DNA from 4 places in the Streptoverticillium reticulum genome. Region 4 is predicted to be linked to each of the others. Evidence: riboswitches for the same ligand, from Rfam matches in the RefSeq annotation. Region 4 holds a riboswitch; each other region holds the start of a gene.
What was found. A riboswitch is a leader RNA that binds a small molecule or an ion and turns the genes downstream of it on or off. The one in region 4 is predicted to bind cobalamin.
Positions count from the first base shown of each region.

Region 1 (3,733 bases), 2.1 Mb from region 4:
TCACCCGTGTCACTGCTGGTTCTTCTTCATGCGGCCGCTGAGGAGGATGCCGACGCCGACGCTGGCGATGAAGGCGGCGCCCAGGACCCACCAGCGGGTGGAGTCGCTGCCGCCGTCCTTCTTCTCCTCGGCCGACGGCTTCTCCGAAGCCGCGGCCTCCGGCTTCGGGCCCGTCGCGGCGAGCTGCTGCACCAGGTCCGCGCCGCCGAAGGCGCGCGGGTCGGCGCCCGCGGTGTGCGCGGCGAGGATCAGCTTGGCGAGGCGGCCCGGGTCGCCCGCGGCCCACTCGGCGGTCTTGCTGTCCTTGGACTGCAGCCACGCCAGCGGCTTGCCGGCCGCCTCGCGGTGCCCGCCCGCGGCGAGGGCGATCACGGCGTCGGCGGTGGCGCCGAAGTCGGGGCCCTCCGGGGCGCCCGGCATCGAGGACTTCAGCTGCCCGCCGTTCGCGTCGAGCTTCTTCGCCAGGTAGCCGGCGACGGCGTCGGCCGCAGCGGCCGCGTCCTTGGGCTTCGCGCTGTCGTCGCCCGCGCAGTCCAGCGGCTTGACGGGCTTGTCGCCCTTGTCCGGTGCACCGGCCCCGAAGCCCTTGCCGAGGGCGGCCAGGGCGGCCGCGGTCGAGGCGAGGTCGTTGGCCTGCAGCTCGCCGTTCTGCGGGAGGTAGGCGAACGCGCCGCGCTCGTCCTCCTTCTTGTCGCAGCCGAGCTGGAAGGACAGCAGCGCGTCGTACGGGCTCTTGCCGCCCTTGCCGGTGGCCTTCGCCGGGTCCTGGCCCGCGGCGGCGAAGGCGCCGGCCGCGATGGAGGTGGAGTTGGCGTCGCTGGCCGCGCCGGGGGTCATGCCCCAGCCGCCGTCCTCGTTCTGGTGCTCCTTGAGCCAGCCGAGGCCCTTCTGCACGGCGCCGTCCCGGCCGCCCACGGCGGCGAGGCCCTGCACGGCGGCGGAGGTCGCGTCCGTGAACTCGCCGGCCTTGGGGTCGCAGGCCTTGCCGGTGTCGGCCCGGTAGCCGGCGAAGCCGCCGTCGGAGCACTGCTGGCCCGCCAGCCAGTCCACGGCCGCGGGGGCCGGGGAGACGCCCACCGCGTGCTGGGCGACGAGGGCGAGCGACTGCCGGAAGACACCGTCGAACTTGGGGTCCTTGGCGCCGTACAGACCCGGGGCCGCCGGGGACGGGGAGCCGTCGGCGAAGGCCGCGGGCGCTGCGGCGGCGCCCAGCACGGCGGCGGTGGCCAGGGCCACGGCGCCGCGGCGCGCGTGGACGGCGAAGGAGGGGGCCATGGGGGTCGGTGCCTCTCGGTGTCTGTACGAGTCCGTACGGGAGGGCGTACGCAGCCGCGCGGCGGTCGCCGCGCCGGGGCGCGGGGCACCGGCCCGGCCCCGCATACCTCGACGGGTGAGCCTTTTCCGCCTCGGTACGGGTGCTCCGGCTCACAGGGCCCGGGGCCCTGCTCACGGTTGCGGGTCAGCGCCGGATTCGCACCGGCTTCCCCCGTTCCGAGGTGGGATGAAGTTGTCCCGGACACCTTAACCGGATGCCCGCATGCGTGGCGGGGCGGTTACGTACCGCACATGCGCATGCATTGCCCGTCCTGCGGGGAGCTGCTATCCCCATCTGATGGGGCATCTGATGGGACGTCAGATAGGGAGGGGTCACAGATGACCGGAATCGCCGAGCACGGACAGCTCTTCATCGGCGGCACCATGGTGGAACCGGCGACGGACGCCGTGCTCGACGTCGTCTCGCCGCACACCGAGGAGACCATCGGGCGCGTGCCGCACGCCGCGCCCGCCGACGTGGACCGGGCCGTGGTCGCGGCCCGTACCGCCTTCGACTCCGGGGTGTGGGCCGGGCTGCCGCCGGACGAGCGGATCGCGGTCGTCACCCGCATCAAGGACGCGATCGCCGCCCGGTACGAGGAGTTCGCCCGCGTCATCTCCGCGCAGAACGGCTCCCCCTACTCCTGGAGCGTCCTCGCGCAGGCGCTCGGCGCGGTGATGGTGTGGGACTGCGCCATCTCCGTGGCCCGGGACTTCCCCTACGAGGAACGCCGGGCCGGCGCGCTCGGCCCGCTGCTCGTGCGGCGCGAGCCGGTCGGGGTGGTGGCGGCCGTGGTGCCCTGGAACGTGCCGCAGTTCACCGCGGCCACGAAGCTGGCGCCCGCGCTGCTGGCCGGCTGCTCGGTGATCCTCAAGCCGTCGCCCGAGACGCCGCTGGACGCGTACCTCCTCGCGGAGATCGCCGCGGAGGCAGGGCTGCCGGAGGGCGTGCTGTCGGTCCTGCCCGCCGGGCGGGAGACCGGCGAGTACCTCGTCGGGCACCCCGGCGTCGACAAGGTGGCCTTCACCGGGTCGGTCGCGGCGGGCAAGCGCGTGATGGAGGTCGCCGCGCGCAACCTGACCCGCGTCACGCTCGAACTGGGCGGCAAGTCCGCCGCCATCGTTCTGCCGGACGCCGACCTGGACGCGGCCGTCGCGGGCATCGTGCCCAGCGCCTGGATGAACAACGGCCAGGCGTGCGTTGCCCAGACCCGCATCCTGGCCCCGCGCGTCCACTACGCGGAGCTCGCCGAACGGTTGGCCGCGGCCGCCGCGGAGTTGACCGTCGGCGACCCGCTCGACCCGGCGACCGCGGTCGGCCCGCTGGTGACGCGGCGGCAGCGCGACCGCTCGCTGGAGTACATCGCATTCGGGAGGGAGGAAGGAGCCAAGATCCTCGCGGGCGGCGGCCGTCCGGCCGGCCGGGAGAAGGGCTGGTACGTCGAGCCGACGCTCTTCGGGGACGTGGGCAACGCGATGCGCATCGCCCGCGAGGAGATCTTCGGCCCGGTCGTCTGCCTGCTGCCCTACGAGGACGAGGAGGAGGCCGTCGCGATCGCCGACGACTCGGACTACGGGCTGTCGGGCAGCGTGTGGACGGCGGACGTCGAGCGGGGCGTGGAGGTGGCGCGCAGGGTGCGCACGGGGACGTACTGCGTGAACACCTTCAGCCTGGACATGATGGGGCCCTTCGGGGGCTACAAGTCCTCGGGGATGGGTCGGGAGTTCGGGCCGGAGGGGTTTGCGGAGTATCTGGAGCACAAGACGATTCACCTGCCGGCGGGGTGAGGGGTGAGGCGTTACGAGCTCACAGGAAAAGGGTTTGAGCGAGGCGGCGACCCGCTGCTACTTTCGTGGCGGACCGTGAAGTCGTCGTATGGAGGTGAGACCCGTGAACACAGTTACCCATGGGTGCTCCCTCAACCCGTCACGGTCCGGCGGCTGACGTTCGGTGTCGCCAGGAGCGCCTGAGATCGAGGCACTCCTGGAAAGGGACTCCGATGAACACGAAGCCTTTCACATCCGGCCTGAGCGAGAACGCGGTGAGGATCACGCGCGTCGCGGACAGGCAATGGCATGCACTGGATGACGACCTGGTGGTCGGCCGCGGACATGCGGAACACCGGCCCGACGGGCGCTTGTTCGTCAGCATCGACGCCTGGCACGACGCCACCTTCGACCGACTCGCCGAGGCGATGCTGGCGGAATTGCCGGCGCCGCTGTACACGGTGGTCGACGAAGCGGACGTCGAGTTGACGGCCGGCTGGCGCCGGGCCGGTTTCACGATACGGCGCCGCGAGCGGGAGTATGCCGTGCCGACCGACCCGCGGATCACAGGGCTCGAAGAAGTCCTGCCGCCTTCGGGCGTGACGATCGTGCCCGCCGGTCAGGCGGACGAGGGACTGCTGCGGGCGGTGGA
Region 1 covers NZ_CP179755.1:5,867,655-5,871,387, forward strand. The annotation lists gene ACMATS_RS27010 (SCO2322 family protein) at 1-4, opposite strand, end outside; gene ACMATS_RS27015 (prenyltransferase/squalene oxidase repeat-containing protein) at 10-1,275, opposite strand; cobalamin riboswitch at 1,393-1,530, opposite strand; gene ACMATS_RS27020 (aldehyde dehydrogenase) at 1,654-3,102, shown strand; gene ACMATS_RS27025 (GNAT family N-acetyltransferase) at 3,315-3,733, shown strand, end outside.
Region 1: it holds a riboswitch for cobalamin, as region 4 does, so the genes downstream of both, ACMATS_RS27015 (prenyltransferase/squalene oxidase repeat-containing protein) here and metE (5-methyltetrahydropteroyltriglutamate--homocysteine S-methyltransferase) in region 4, are expected to answer to the same signal.

Region 2 (3,733 bases), 6.5 Mb from region 4:
GCCCTCGCCCGGGTCGTTGACGAGGAACGGGTAGACGAGCGGGAGGTCGCCGAGGGCGGCGTCGGGGCCGCAGGCCGCGGACAGGCCGGCGTTCTTGCCGGGCAGCCACTCCAGGTTGCCGTGCTTGCCGAGGTGGACCATCGCGTCGGCGCCGAAGCCGCCGTCCTCGCGGGTGGCCGCGATCCAGCGGTAGGCGGCCAGGTAGTGGTGCGAGGGCGGCAGGTCGGGGTCGTGGTAGATGGCGATGGGGTTCTCGCCGAAGCCGCGCGGCGGCTGGATGAGGACCAGCAGGTTGCCGCGGCGCAGGGCGGCCAGCACGATGTCGCCCTCGGGGTTGCGGCTGCGGTCGAGGAACATCTCGCCGGGCGCGGGCCCCCAGTGTTCCTCGACGGCCTCGCGCAGTTCGGCCGGGAGTCGGTCGTACCAGCGCTTGTAGTCGGCGGCCGGGATGCGGACGGGGTTGCGGGCGAGCTGCTCCTCGGTGAGCCAGTCCTGGTCGTGGCCGCCGGCCTCGATGAGGGCGTAGATGAGCTCGTCGCCGTCGCCCGACTCCAGCCCGGGAACGGGCTCTTCGGCCTCGTTCCCGAAGTCGTAGCCCTCCGCGCGCAGCCGGCGCAGCAGCGCGACGGCGCTGGCGGGGGTGTCGAGACCGACGGCGTTGCCGATGCGTGAGTGCTTGGTGGGGTAGGCGGAGAGGACGAGGGCGATCCGCTTCTCGGCGGCCGGGATGTGGCGCAGGCGGGCGTGGCGCACGGCGATGCCGGCGACGCGGGCGGCGCGCTCGGGGTCGGCGACGTAGGCGGGCAGGCCGTCCTCGTCGACCTCCTTGAAGGAGAACGGGACGGTGATGATGCGCCCGTCGAACTCCGGGACGGCGACCTGGGTCGCGGCGTCGAGTGGGGAGAGGCCCTCGTCGTTCTCCTCCCACGCGCTGCGCGGCCCGGTCAGGCACAGGGCCTGCAGGACGGGCACGTCCAGGGAGGCGAGGGCGCCGGCGTCCCAGGACTCGTCGTCGCCGCCGGCCGAGGCATCGGCGGGCTTGGTGCCGCCCGCGGCGAGCACGGTGGTGACGACGACGTCGGCCGCGCGCAGGGCGTCGACGAGTTCGGGCTCGGGGGCGCGCAGCGAGGCGACGTACAGCGGCAGCGCCCGGCCGCCCGCGTCCTCGACGGCACCGCAGAGGGCGTCGACGAAAGCGGTGTTGCCGCTCATGTGGTGGGCACGGTAGTAGAGCACGGCGACGAGCGGGCCGTCCGGGTTCGCCGCCTTCGGGGTGCGCTCGAGCTCGCCCCACGAGGGGGCGGAGGCGGGCGGTTCGAAGCCGTGGCCGGTCAGCAGCACGGTGTCGGAGAGGAACCGCGCCAGCTGGTCGAGGTTGGCGGGCCCGCCGTGGGCAAGGTAGGCGTGGGCCTCGGCGGCGATGCCGATGGGCACGGTCGAGTGCTCCATCAGCTGGGCGTCGGGCGCCTGTTCACCGGTCAGGACGACGACGGGCCTGTCCCCGGCGAGCAGCAGGTCGAGCCCTTCCTGCCAGGCGCGGACGCCGCCGAGGAGCCGTACGACGACGAGGTCGGTGCCCTCCAGCAGAGCGGGCAGCTCTTCGCGGTCCAGCCGGGCGGGGTTGGCGAGCCGGTACGGCACCGGTCCGCCGGCCGCGCGGGCGCTGAGCAGGTCGGTGTCGGACGTCGACAGGAGAAGGATGCGCATGCTGCGGCTGGCCTTCCTCGGGGTCCGCGCCCCGGGTGGTCGTGAGGACGGCGGGAGTTCCTGACTCGCCCGGCGTCTCACCGCCGTGCTCACAGTGGCGGGACCGTACCGGAATCACACCGGCTTCCTCCCCTGTCGCCGTCGCTGGCGTGGTCATACTAGCGGGGGCGCGCCCCGAAGGGGGCGCCCCGTCAAGGGGCGCGAGGAACTGCGCGACCAGCTCCCACCGGCCCGCAGCCGACGGACAAGCCCGGCACCGCCACCCCCACCGTGGGTATGCTCGCCGCCATGCCCGCCCCCTCCGACCCCCCTGCCCGCACCGGCGGCGACCGCTGCCCCGGTGCGGTCCGGTTGCACCCCGCGGACGACGGCGCCCTGGCCCGCGTCCGGCTGCCGGGCGGACTTCTGACGAACCGTCAGGCCGAAGCGCTGGCACGGCTGTCCGACGAACTGGGCGACGGGCACCTCGACCTCACCTCCCGCGGCAACGTCCAGCTCCGCGGCCTCCCCGAAGCCTGCGGCGGCGAACTCGGCAGCCGCCTTCACGAAGCGGGCCTGCTGCCCTCCGAACGGCACGACCGCGTACGGAACGTGGCGGCGTCCCCGCTCTGCGGCCTCGACGGCCCGGCTCCCGCCGACGTCCAGGCCTGGTCCCGCGCACTGGACCAACTCCTCTGTGCGAACCCGGACATCACTAAACTTTCCGGACGTTTCCTCTTCGGTCTGGACGACGGCCGCGGCGATATCGCCGCCCTCGCCCCCGATGTGACATTGATCGCAACGGACGACGGGCACGCCCTGCTCTCCTACGCGGCAACCGGCTCCTGCCTGCGCATCCCCGCCGCGCACGCCCCGCGCGCGGCCGTGCTCGCGGCCGAGTGGTTCCTGGACGAGCGGCGCCGCACCGGCAGCACCGCCTGGCGGATCGCCGAGCTCCCCGCCGGACAGCGGCCGCGGCTCGACGTGTTGGGGCAGCGGCTCACCGCCGAAGGCATCGCCGCCGAACCGGCCCAGAGTGCTCCGCAGCCGGGCGTCCCCACGGCCCCCGGGCTCGTCCCCGGCCCCGGCGGCCGGACCGCGCTGTCGGTCACGGCCCCGCTCGGCCGCCTGAGCACCGGTCAATGGCGGCAGTTGTACGAGACGGCCATCGCCGGCACGGGCGAACTCCGGGTGACCCCCTGGCGCGGCGTCGTCGTCCCCGGCCTCCCGGCCGACGCGGCCCCCGCCCGCCTGGCGGCCCTCGCGGAGGCGGGCCTGGTCACCTCGGCCGACTCCGCCTGGCACCGCGCGGGCGCGTGCGCCGGCCGCCCCGGATGCGCCAAGTCCCTTGCGGACGTACGGGCGGACGCGGCGGCCTGCCTCGCGCGCTCCGCGCCCGGGCAGCCCCTGCCCGTGTACTGGTCCGGGTGCGAGCGGCGCTGCGGCCGCCCCGGCGGCGGCCGGTGGGTGGACGTCCTGGCCACGGGCGACGGCTACCGGATCGCGATACGGGACAACACGACGGAGACGGCACGGGTGACGGTGCCGGCAGCAGACCTGGCCGGCGCGGTGGCGACGGCTCGTACCACCACACGATGAACGACAAGGGCGACGAGGGCACAGTGTTCGACTACGACAAGGACGGCGCGTCCATCTACCGCCAGTCCTTCGCCACCATCCGCGCCGAGGCCGACCTCGGCGGACTGCCGCCGGACGTCAGCAAGGTGGCGGTCCGCATGATCCACGCGTGCGGGATGACCGATCTCGTCCGCGACCTGGCCTGGTCCCCGCAGGCCGTGGCCCGCGCCCGCGAGGCGCTGCGCGCGGGTGCGCCGATCCTGTGCGACGCCAACATGGTCGCCAGCGGGGTCACCCGCAAGCGGCTGCCCGCGGACAACGAGGTGCTGTGCACCCTCGCCGACCCGTCCGTGCCCGAACTGGCCCGGCGCATGGGCACCACGCGCAGCGCCGCGGCCCTGGAGCTGTGGCGCGAGAAGCTGGACGGCGCGGTGGTGGCGGTCGGCAACGCGCCGACCGCGCTGTTCCG
Region 2 covers NZ_CP179755.1:1,513,020-1,516,752, forward strand. The annotation lists gene cobN (cobaltochelatase subunit CobN) at 1-1,707, opposite strand, end outside; cobalamin riboswitch at 1,739-1,865, opposite strand; gene cobG (precorrin-3B synthase) at 1,996-3,285, shown strand; gene ACMATS_RS07075 (precorrin-8X methylmutase) at 3,282-3,733, shown strand, end outside.
Region 2: it holds a riboswitch for cobalamin, as region 4 does, so the genes downstream of both, cobN (cobaltochelatase subunit CobN) here and metE (5-methyltetrahydropteroyltriglutamate--homocysteine S-methyltransferase) in region 4, are expected to answer to the same signal.

Region 3 (3,733 bases), 5.0 Mb from region 4:
AGCATGATCCGCTCGGAGATCCGGGTGGACAGCGCCTTCGCCTCGGGCGAGTCGAAGGCCAGCCGCAGCCGGAAGAAGACGTCCTGCAGGCCCATCAGGCCCAGACCGACCGGCCGCCAGCGGGAGTTGGAGGAGCCCGCCTGTTCGGTCGGGTAGAAGTTGATGTCCACGACGCGGTCGAGGAAGGTGACGGCCGTGCGGACCGTGCGGTCCAGCTTCTCCCAGTCCATCTCGCCGTCGGCACCCAGGTGCGCGGCGAGGTTGACCGAACCGAGGTTGCAGACGGCCGTCTCGCCGTCGTTGGTGACCTCGAGGATCTCGGTGCAGAGGTTGGAGGAGTGGACGACCGCGCCCGGCTCGGCGGTCTGGTTGGCGGTGCGGTTGGAGGCGTCCTTGAACGTCATCCAGCCGTTGCCGGTCTGCGCGAGGGTGCGCATCATGCGGGCGTAGAGGACGCGGGCCGGGATCTGCTTGACGGCCTTGCCCTGGGCCTCGTACGCACGGTACGCGGCGTCGAACTCGTCGCCCCACAGGTCGACCAGGTCGGGGGTGTCCGCCGGGGAGAACAGCGACCAGTCGGCGTCCGCCTCGACGCGGCGCATGAACTCGTCCGGAATCCAGTGCGCGATGTTGAGGTTGTGGGTGCGGCGGGCCTCTTCGCCCGTGTTGTCGCGGAGCTCCAGGAACTCCTCGATGTCCGCGTGCCAGGTCTCCAGGTAGACGCAGGCCGCGCCCTTGCGCCGGCCGCCCTGGTTGACCGCGGCGACGGAGGCGTCGAGGGTGCGCAGGAACGGCACGATGCCGTTGGAGTGCCCGTTGGTGCCGCGGATCAGAGAACCGCGGGAGCGGATGCGGGAGTAGGAGAGCCCGATGCCGCCCGCGTGCTTCGACAGCCGCGCGACCTGGTGGTAGCGGTCGTAGATCGAGTCCAGCTCGTCCAGCGGCGAGTCCAGCAGGTAGCAGGACGACATCTGCGGGTGGCGCGTGCCGGAGTTGAAGAGCGTGGGGGAGGACGGCAGGTACGAGAGCGTGCTGGTGAGCCGGTAGAGCTCGGCGACGTCCTCCAGGGCCCGGACGGAGTGGTCCTCGGCCAGGCCGCAGGCGACGCGCAGCAGGAAGTGCTGCGGGGTCTCGATCACGTTGCGGGTGATCGGGTGCCGGAGCAGGTAGCGGCTGTGGAGCGTCCGCAGGCCGAAGTACCCGAACCGGTCGTCGGCGCCGTCGGCGAGGGCGCCGTCCACGAGCGCGTCGAGCCGCGCGGCGTGCTCGGCGACGAACGCGGCGGTGCCGTCGGCGATCAGGCCCTCACGGTGCCCGACGGCGACGGAGGCGGAGAAGGAGACCGCGCCCTGCCCGGCCGCCTCCTCCCGGATGGCGAGCGTGAGCAGCCGCGCCGCGAGCCGCGAGTACTCCGGCTCCTCGGCGATCAGCCCGGCGGCGGCCTCGGTGGCCAGGGACCGCAGCTCGGCCTCGTCCGACCCGGGGTGCCGGCCGCGCAGCGCGGCGGCGGCGACCTTGCCGGGGTCGGTGGCGGGCAGATCGGCGGTGAGATCGGTCAGGGTGCGCAGCAGCGCGGTCCCGGGGCCGCCGGTCTCCTCCGCAGTGGCTGCTGAGACCGGATCGGCGGGCGCGATGGTCACGTGTGGCTCTCCCTCGCTCGGCTGGTCGGCTGGGGCCGCTCGGGAGGCACTCGACGGAACGCGTACCGGCACACTTCTTCGGGGCATGCCGGACAGCGCCCATCGGCCCAACCCGCGGGGCCCGGACGTGTTCGTCACCCATGCCAAGCCCTGGGGCGGCTCGGACGTGGGCGCGCTGGCGGCAGGTCCTCGGACTTGTGGAGCGCATATGCGCATACATTCACCGTTGCGGGACAGTTCCGGATTTCCACCGGATTCCCCTGCGGCGACAGCGAGGACGAGCATACATCTAGTGCCGGGGGTCGGGAGCGCCCCCACATGTTGTGTCGGGGCGTCGTCGGATGGTTGCGGAATGTGCTAACGGGTGGGGGTGTGCGGGGGGTTGGGGGGTGGGCCGCGGGGGCGCGGTGAGGGGGCTTCAGGGGCTCTTCACGGGCCTGGAAACCGCCCCGGGCGGGGGTTGGCTGCCCTAGGATCGAACGGCTCGGACAGCCACGTCGGGCCCGGCGGACGGCCGGGCCGACCGCCCGTCAGGAGAAGCGGCATGAGCGCACAGCAGACCCCCGTGATCACCACGACCTTCCGCGGCGAGACGGTCACGGTCCGGGCCACCATCCGTGACGTACGCGACTTCCTGCCCGAGCATCGGAGAGAGGCCTTCACCGAGGCCGTGGAGACGACGCCCGTCGCCGACCTCATGACTCTCTTCATGGACTGGGTGTGGGAGGCGACCGGCGACGATCCGCGCGTCGCCGAGGCCTGTGCCCGGGCCCGTGCGGGTGACCGCTCCGCCGCGATCGACCACGAGGCCTACCTCGACAGCCGCAGCGACAGCCACGGTGTCCAGGGGGCAGCGTGAGCAGGCGTTTCGCTCTGCTCTACAGCGACGATGTCTCCCGCACCCTCGACAACCCTCCTGAAGAACAATGCGGACGCCTTCCAGCGGATCGCGGCCGCACTGCGGACGTTCGCCGACAATCCGTATGTACCGGGAGCGCCTCGCGTCAACGAGGACGGGTTGGCTGAACTCCGGCAACCAGGGCTGTTCAGGGCGGCCTGCCATGTGGCTGGAACACCGGAGCGAGGCGGCGTGGTGACCACGGTGCGGCTCTTGGCCCTGGCCTGACCTCTGCACCGCTGCGGGCGGACGGGAGAGGTCCGGACAGTCAGCCGTCGTGGCCGAGGTCGCGATCGTCCTGCTTCCGCTTCGCGGCCTGCGCGTAGAGCAGGGCATCGATCACTTTGCGGGCCGTGGCCAGGGGAACGGTCCCCAGGTACACGTGCGGCTCGCCGGACAGGGAGGCGCGCCCGGCCAGTTGGGGCCAGGAATCCGGGTCGCCGATCCTGATGCCCATGTGCGCCAGCACGCGCCCGAGCATGAAGGCGACGTCGTCGGCACGGCGTTTGCCCGCCATGAAGGCGTCGGCTTGGCGTGCGGCTGATTCGGTTTCCGGGGTCATGGGCACATCGTGAATGCCGCGACCGAAGTGGTTCTAGACGGTTTCCTGCTCGCGCAAAAAGTTGTCCCGGATACGTGCGATGAGGGTCCGTGCATCGTCGCCCGAAACGGCGACCTCTCCGAAGCCGGTGAACTTCCTTACATAGAGCTCGATGTCTCTGGGGTCGGTGACGACCAGTTCTGCGTGAACAGTCTCGACGGTCACCAGTCGCTCGTCCTTGATGGAGAAGGAGTGTGCCGGGAAGTCGTTCTGCTCTGCCGAAAGCGGCACGACGCGAATGTCGGAATTCGGCAGACGGGATACCGAAATAAGTCGGTCCAGCTGGCCCACCATGACCAATGGTGCAACGATTCGCCAGCGCAGCACGGGCTCGGTGATGATGAACCGGAACGACTTGGACGTGTCATAAAGGACGCTCTGGCGTGCCAGACGTGCTCCGACAACCTGAGCCAACTGCTCCTCAGTCAACTCCTTCCGGGCCCAGACGGCCCGCACATATTCAGGTGTCTGGAGCAGGCCCGGGACCAACGAAGGCTGAAACAGCCGCAAGAGCGTCGTCTTCGACTCGAGTGCCTGGACCTGTTGCTGTTTGCGGTGGTACCCCAGCCGGCGATAGAGCCGCCAGGCCGTCGC
Region 3 covers NZ_CP179755.1:2,974,906-2,978,638, reverse strand. The annotation lists gene ACMATS_RS13270 (ribonucleoside-diphosphate reductase subunit alpha) at 1-1,640, opposite strand, end outside; cobalamin riboswitch at 1,803-1,938, opposite strand; gene ACMATS_RS13265 (hypothetical protein) at 2,185-2,499, shown strand; gene ACMATS_RS13260 (hypothetical protein) at 2,807-3,100, opposite strand; gene ACMATS_RS13255 (helix-turn-helix domain-containing protein) at 3,134-3,733, opposite strand, start outside.
Region 3: it holds a riboswitch for cobalamin, as region 4 does, so the genes downstream of both, ACMATS_RS13270 (ribonucleoside-diphosphate reductase subunit alpha) here and metE (5-methyltetrahydropteroyltriglutamate--homocysteine S-methyltransferase) in region 4, are expected to answer to the same signal.

Region 4 (3,733 bases):
GAGGCCGAGGAGGGTGCCGAGGGTGGCCAGCGATTTCTCCAGGTCGTTGATCCACACGTTGCGGCCGTTGACCACGCCGGCGACCAGGCGTTTGCCGGGCAGACCGCCGACGGCCGCGAGGTCGTCGAGGTTGGCGGCCGCGGACCGGGTGAAGTCGAGGGCCAGGCCCTCGACCGGAGCCTTGGCCAGGACCGGCAGGGCCTCGCCGAGGCGGTCGAAGTAGGAGGCGACCAGCAGCTTCGGCCGGTCGGTGAGGGCGCCCAGTTCGCGGTAGGCGCGGGCGGCGGCGTTCAGCTCGGCCGGGGTGCGGTCCTGGACCAGGGCGGGCTCGTCGAGCTGCACCCACTCGGCGCCGGCGGCCCTGAGGTCCGCCAGCACTTCGGCGTAGACGGGCAGCAACCGGTCGAGGAGCGTGAGCGGTTCGAAGCCGGGCCCGACGCCGGGCGCGGGCTTCGCGAGCAGGAGGTAGGTGACGGGACCGACCAGGACGGGGCGCGCGGCCAGGCCCAGGGCGAGGGCCTCCTCGAGCTCGGCGAGCTGCTTGGCGGAGTCGGTGGTGAAGACGGTGTCGGGGCCGAGTTCCGGGACCAGGTAGTGGTAGTTGGTGTCGAACCACTTGGTCATCTCCAGCGGCGCCACGTCCTGGGTGCCGCGGGCCATCGCGAAGTAGCCGTCCAGGGCGTCGGCTTCGACGGCCGCGCGGTGCCGGGCGGGGATCGCACCGACCATGACGCTGGTGTCCAGGACGTGGTCGTAGTACGAGAAGTCGCCGGTCGGCACCTCGTGGATGCCGGCCTCGGCGAGCTGCCGCCAGGTGGTGCGGCGCAGTCCGGCGGCCGTCTCCCGGAGGGCGTCGGCGGTGACGCGGCCCTTCCAGTAGCCCTCGATCGCCTTCTTCAGTTCGCGGTTGCGGCCTTGGCGGGGGTAGCCGTACACGGTGGCGCGGGCTGCCGCGGCTGCGGACTTGCTGGTCACAAAACTCTCCTTCGCGAGCTGCATCCTGGATCTCGGAACGCGGCGAGAACGCGAAGGGGTTGGCGGACGGACCACGCCACAGCCGTGGAGCGCCCGTTCGATGGATACGCCGACCCGCCCTCGAGGTCACCGAGATCTCCGCGCACGATCGGTCGCGCGCGGGCAACGGGCAGGTCTTCGGACTCACGGGCACATCTGCCGAAGGCAGACACCTACTGGCCGTCGCTTCCCGGACCCGTCACAGGGCCCAGTGCGTATGACGGCGGTCGTTCCCGCTCACCGCTGCGGGGCAGTCCCGGATTCCCACCGGGTTCCCTCTTACGACGCGCCTGCCTGGCGAGCAGGGCGAACCAGCTGCACGCGCCACCCTAGGGCGGGGATCCGGTACTTGAACAGCGGTGTTCACATGCCGGTCACGCAAGTCCGTGTGTCATGAACCACGTTTGGGCTCTCCTTGTGCCCGGCACCGAAGCGCCCCGTAAGGGGCGCGGGGAACTGCGCGACCGGCCACGACGCGCCCGCAGCCGAGGTTCTCGGGGCTGCGCCCCGGACCCCTGGGGTGGTGCGTCGGCTGCAGGCCGTCGGTGGCCGGTCGCGCCCACGCGGCGGAGCCGCATATGTCAACAGCCCCGCGCCCCTTACGGGGCGCACACCCGCACCCACGAGCGAAGATCCGCCGGACAGGCCCTGGCACCGCGGCGTTGTCAGTGGTCGGTGCGACGATCGTCCCGGCGGCGCGAACACGTGCCGCGTCCTGCGGTTTCGAAGAACGAGGAGTGAAATCCCGTGCGCATCGTGGTCAGTGAATTCATGAGCCTGGACGGCGTCGTGCAGGCACCCGGCGGAGCCGAGGAGGACACCGACGGCGGCTTCGCCCACGGCGGCTGGTCGCACCCGTTCTTCGACCCGGAGGTGATGGGCGGGGCCATCTCCGAGGCCCTGGGCAGGACCGAGGCACTGCTGTTCGGGCGCCGCACGTGGCAGACGATGGCCGCGGCGTGGCCGGAGCGGGCCGGCGATCCGTTCGCCGACCGGATGAACTCCCTCCCGAAGTACGTCGTGACCGGGACCCTGGGGGACGCCGAGCTGACGTGGAACAACACCACGCGCATCCCCGGCGACCAGGCACTGGCCCGCATCCGCGAACTGCGCGCCGCCGACGGCGGCGACCTGCAGGTCATGGGCAGCCCCACGCTCGTCCGCACCCTCCTGGGCGAGGGCCTGGTCGACGAGCTGCGGCTCATGATCACGCCGGTGCTCCTCGGCGGCGGGAAGCGGATCTTCACCGACGACGGGGTGCTGCGCACCTTCGAGCTGGTCTCCTCGGTCACCAGCGGCACGGGCGTGCACATGTGCACCTACCGGCCGGTCCCCCAGGGGTAGAGGTCGGCTACCTCCGTGCGTAGTCGGGCAGCGGCTCCCACACCTTCTGGTCGAACCGCCAGGTGTACTGCGGCCGGTCCTTGACCGCGGTCGTGCGGAACGGCTGCCCGTGGTCGTCGATCTTCAAGGTCCCGGACCGGCCGCCGCTGCTCCACTCCAGCTCCAGTTCCCAGGTCACGTCGTGGCCGGTGGTGCGGGCGACGATGTCCAGCGGCTGCGGGTCCGTCGAGGAGACCTTGTACGGGAAGTCGGTGGCCGGGATCTTGATGTCGCCCTGCTCCCCCGCCGCGGGACGGGCGGTGGGCCGGTCGCGGTCGAGGTCGACGTCGAAGAAGGCCGGGGTGAGACCGCCACCGCAGCCGTCGCCCATCGAATACCCCGACCAGGCCAGGGGCGCCGTGCTCTTGAGGACGCGTACGTGCAGGGCCCGCAGCACGACGGCCTGGCCGTTCTTGCCCTGCACGTCGACGGTGATGTGCATGCTTCCGCCGGGCACGGCCCGCAGCCCGGTGACCCAGGCACGCGCGTCCCTGTCGTTCGGCGGTTCGGGCACCTCTGCGGGTTTCCGTCCGGAGACGTACATGATGCTGCAGCGGTTGGCGAAGTCGTAGGGCTGGACGTCGGCGGTCAGCGGCTCACCGGAGTCGCTCCCGCGCCCGCCGCCGTTGTCCTTGCCGTCGGAGGTCCCCGCCTCCGGCGCACCGCTGTTGCCGTCGGCCTTCTTCCCTCCGGCCTCCGCCTTGCCGGTCCCGCCGGTCGGCGTGCTGCCGCCGTCCGGCGACGCAGTGCCATCCCGGCCCGGGCCGGTGCTGCCCGGGGCTCCGGACGGTGCGAGGGGTGCGCCGGAGACGTTCGGCCGGGCGCGGTGCGCGTCCGTCTCGTCCTGGCGCGCACCCGGCGGCGTCGTGGCCGCCCAGGCGACGAGGGCGGTGGGCACGGCTATGCCGACGGCTGCCGCGGCGACGACGCCCAGACGCACGCGGCGCGAGCGGCGGCCGCCGGCGGCGGCGGGTGCCGGTTCGGCGGACCGCGGCCGGGGCGCGGGCTCGGACTCCGGCGCGGGCGCGGGGAGTTCCCCCGCCACCGACTCCGGCTCGGCCGCGGGTGCGGGCTCGGGCAGTTCTGCCGCTACCGGCTCCGGCGTCCGCTCCGGCGGCTTCGCCTCCGCTTCGCCCGGCGCTCTGGACGACGAGCGTCGTGCGTCGTCCGCCAGGATCCAGCGGCGGTGCAGCTCCACCAGCTCCTGCGGGGTGGCTCTGCAGAGCCGGGCGAGGCGCTCGACGGGGGCGTAGTCGGCGGGCACGGCACCGCCGTTGCAATAGCGGTGGACGGTCGACGTGCTCATGTGCAGCCGCTTCGCCAAGGCCCCGTAGCT
Region 4 covers NZ_CP179755.1:7,975,996-7,979,728, reverse strand. The annotation lists gene metE (5-methyltetrahydropteroyltriglutamate--homocysteine S-methyltransferase) at 1-975, opposite strand, end outside; cobalamin riboswitch at 1,144-1,309, opposite strand; gene ACMATS_RS36350 (dihydrofolate reductase family protein) at 1,762-2,358, shown strand; gene ACMATS_RS36345 (helix-turn-helix domain-containing protein) at 2,366-3,733, opposite strand, start outside.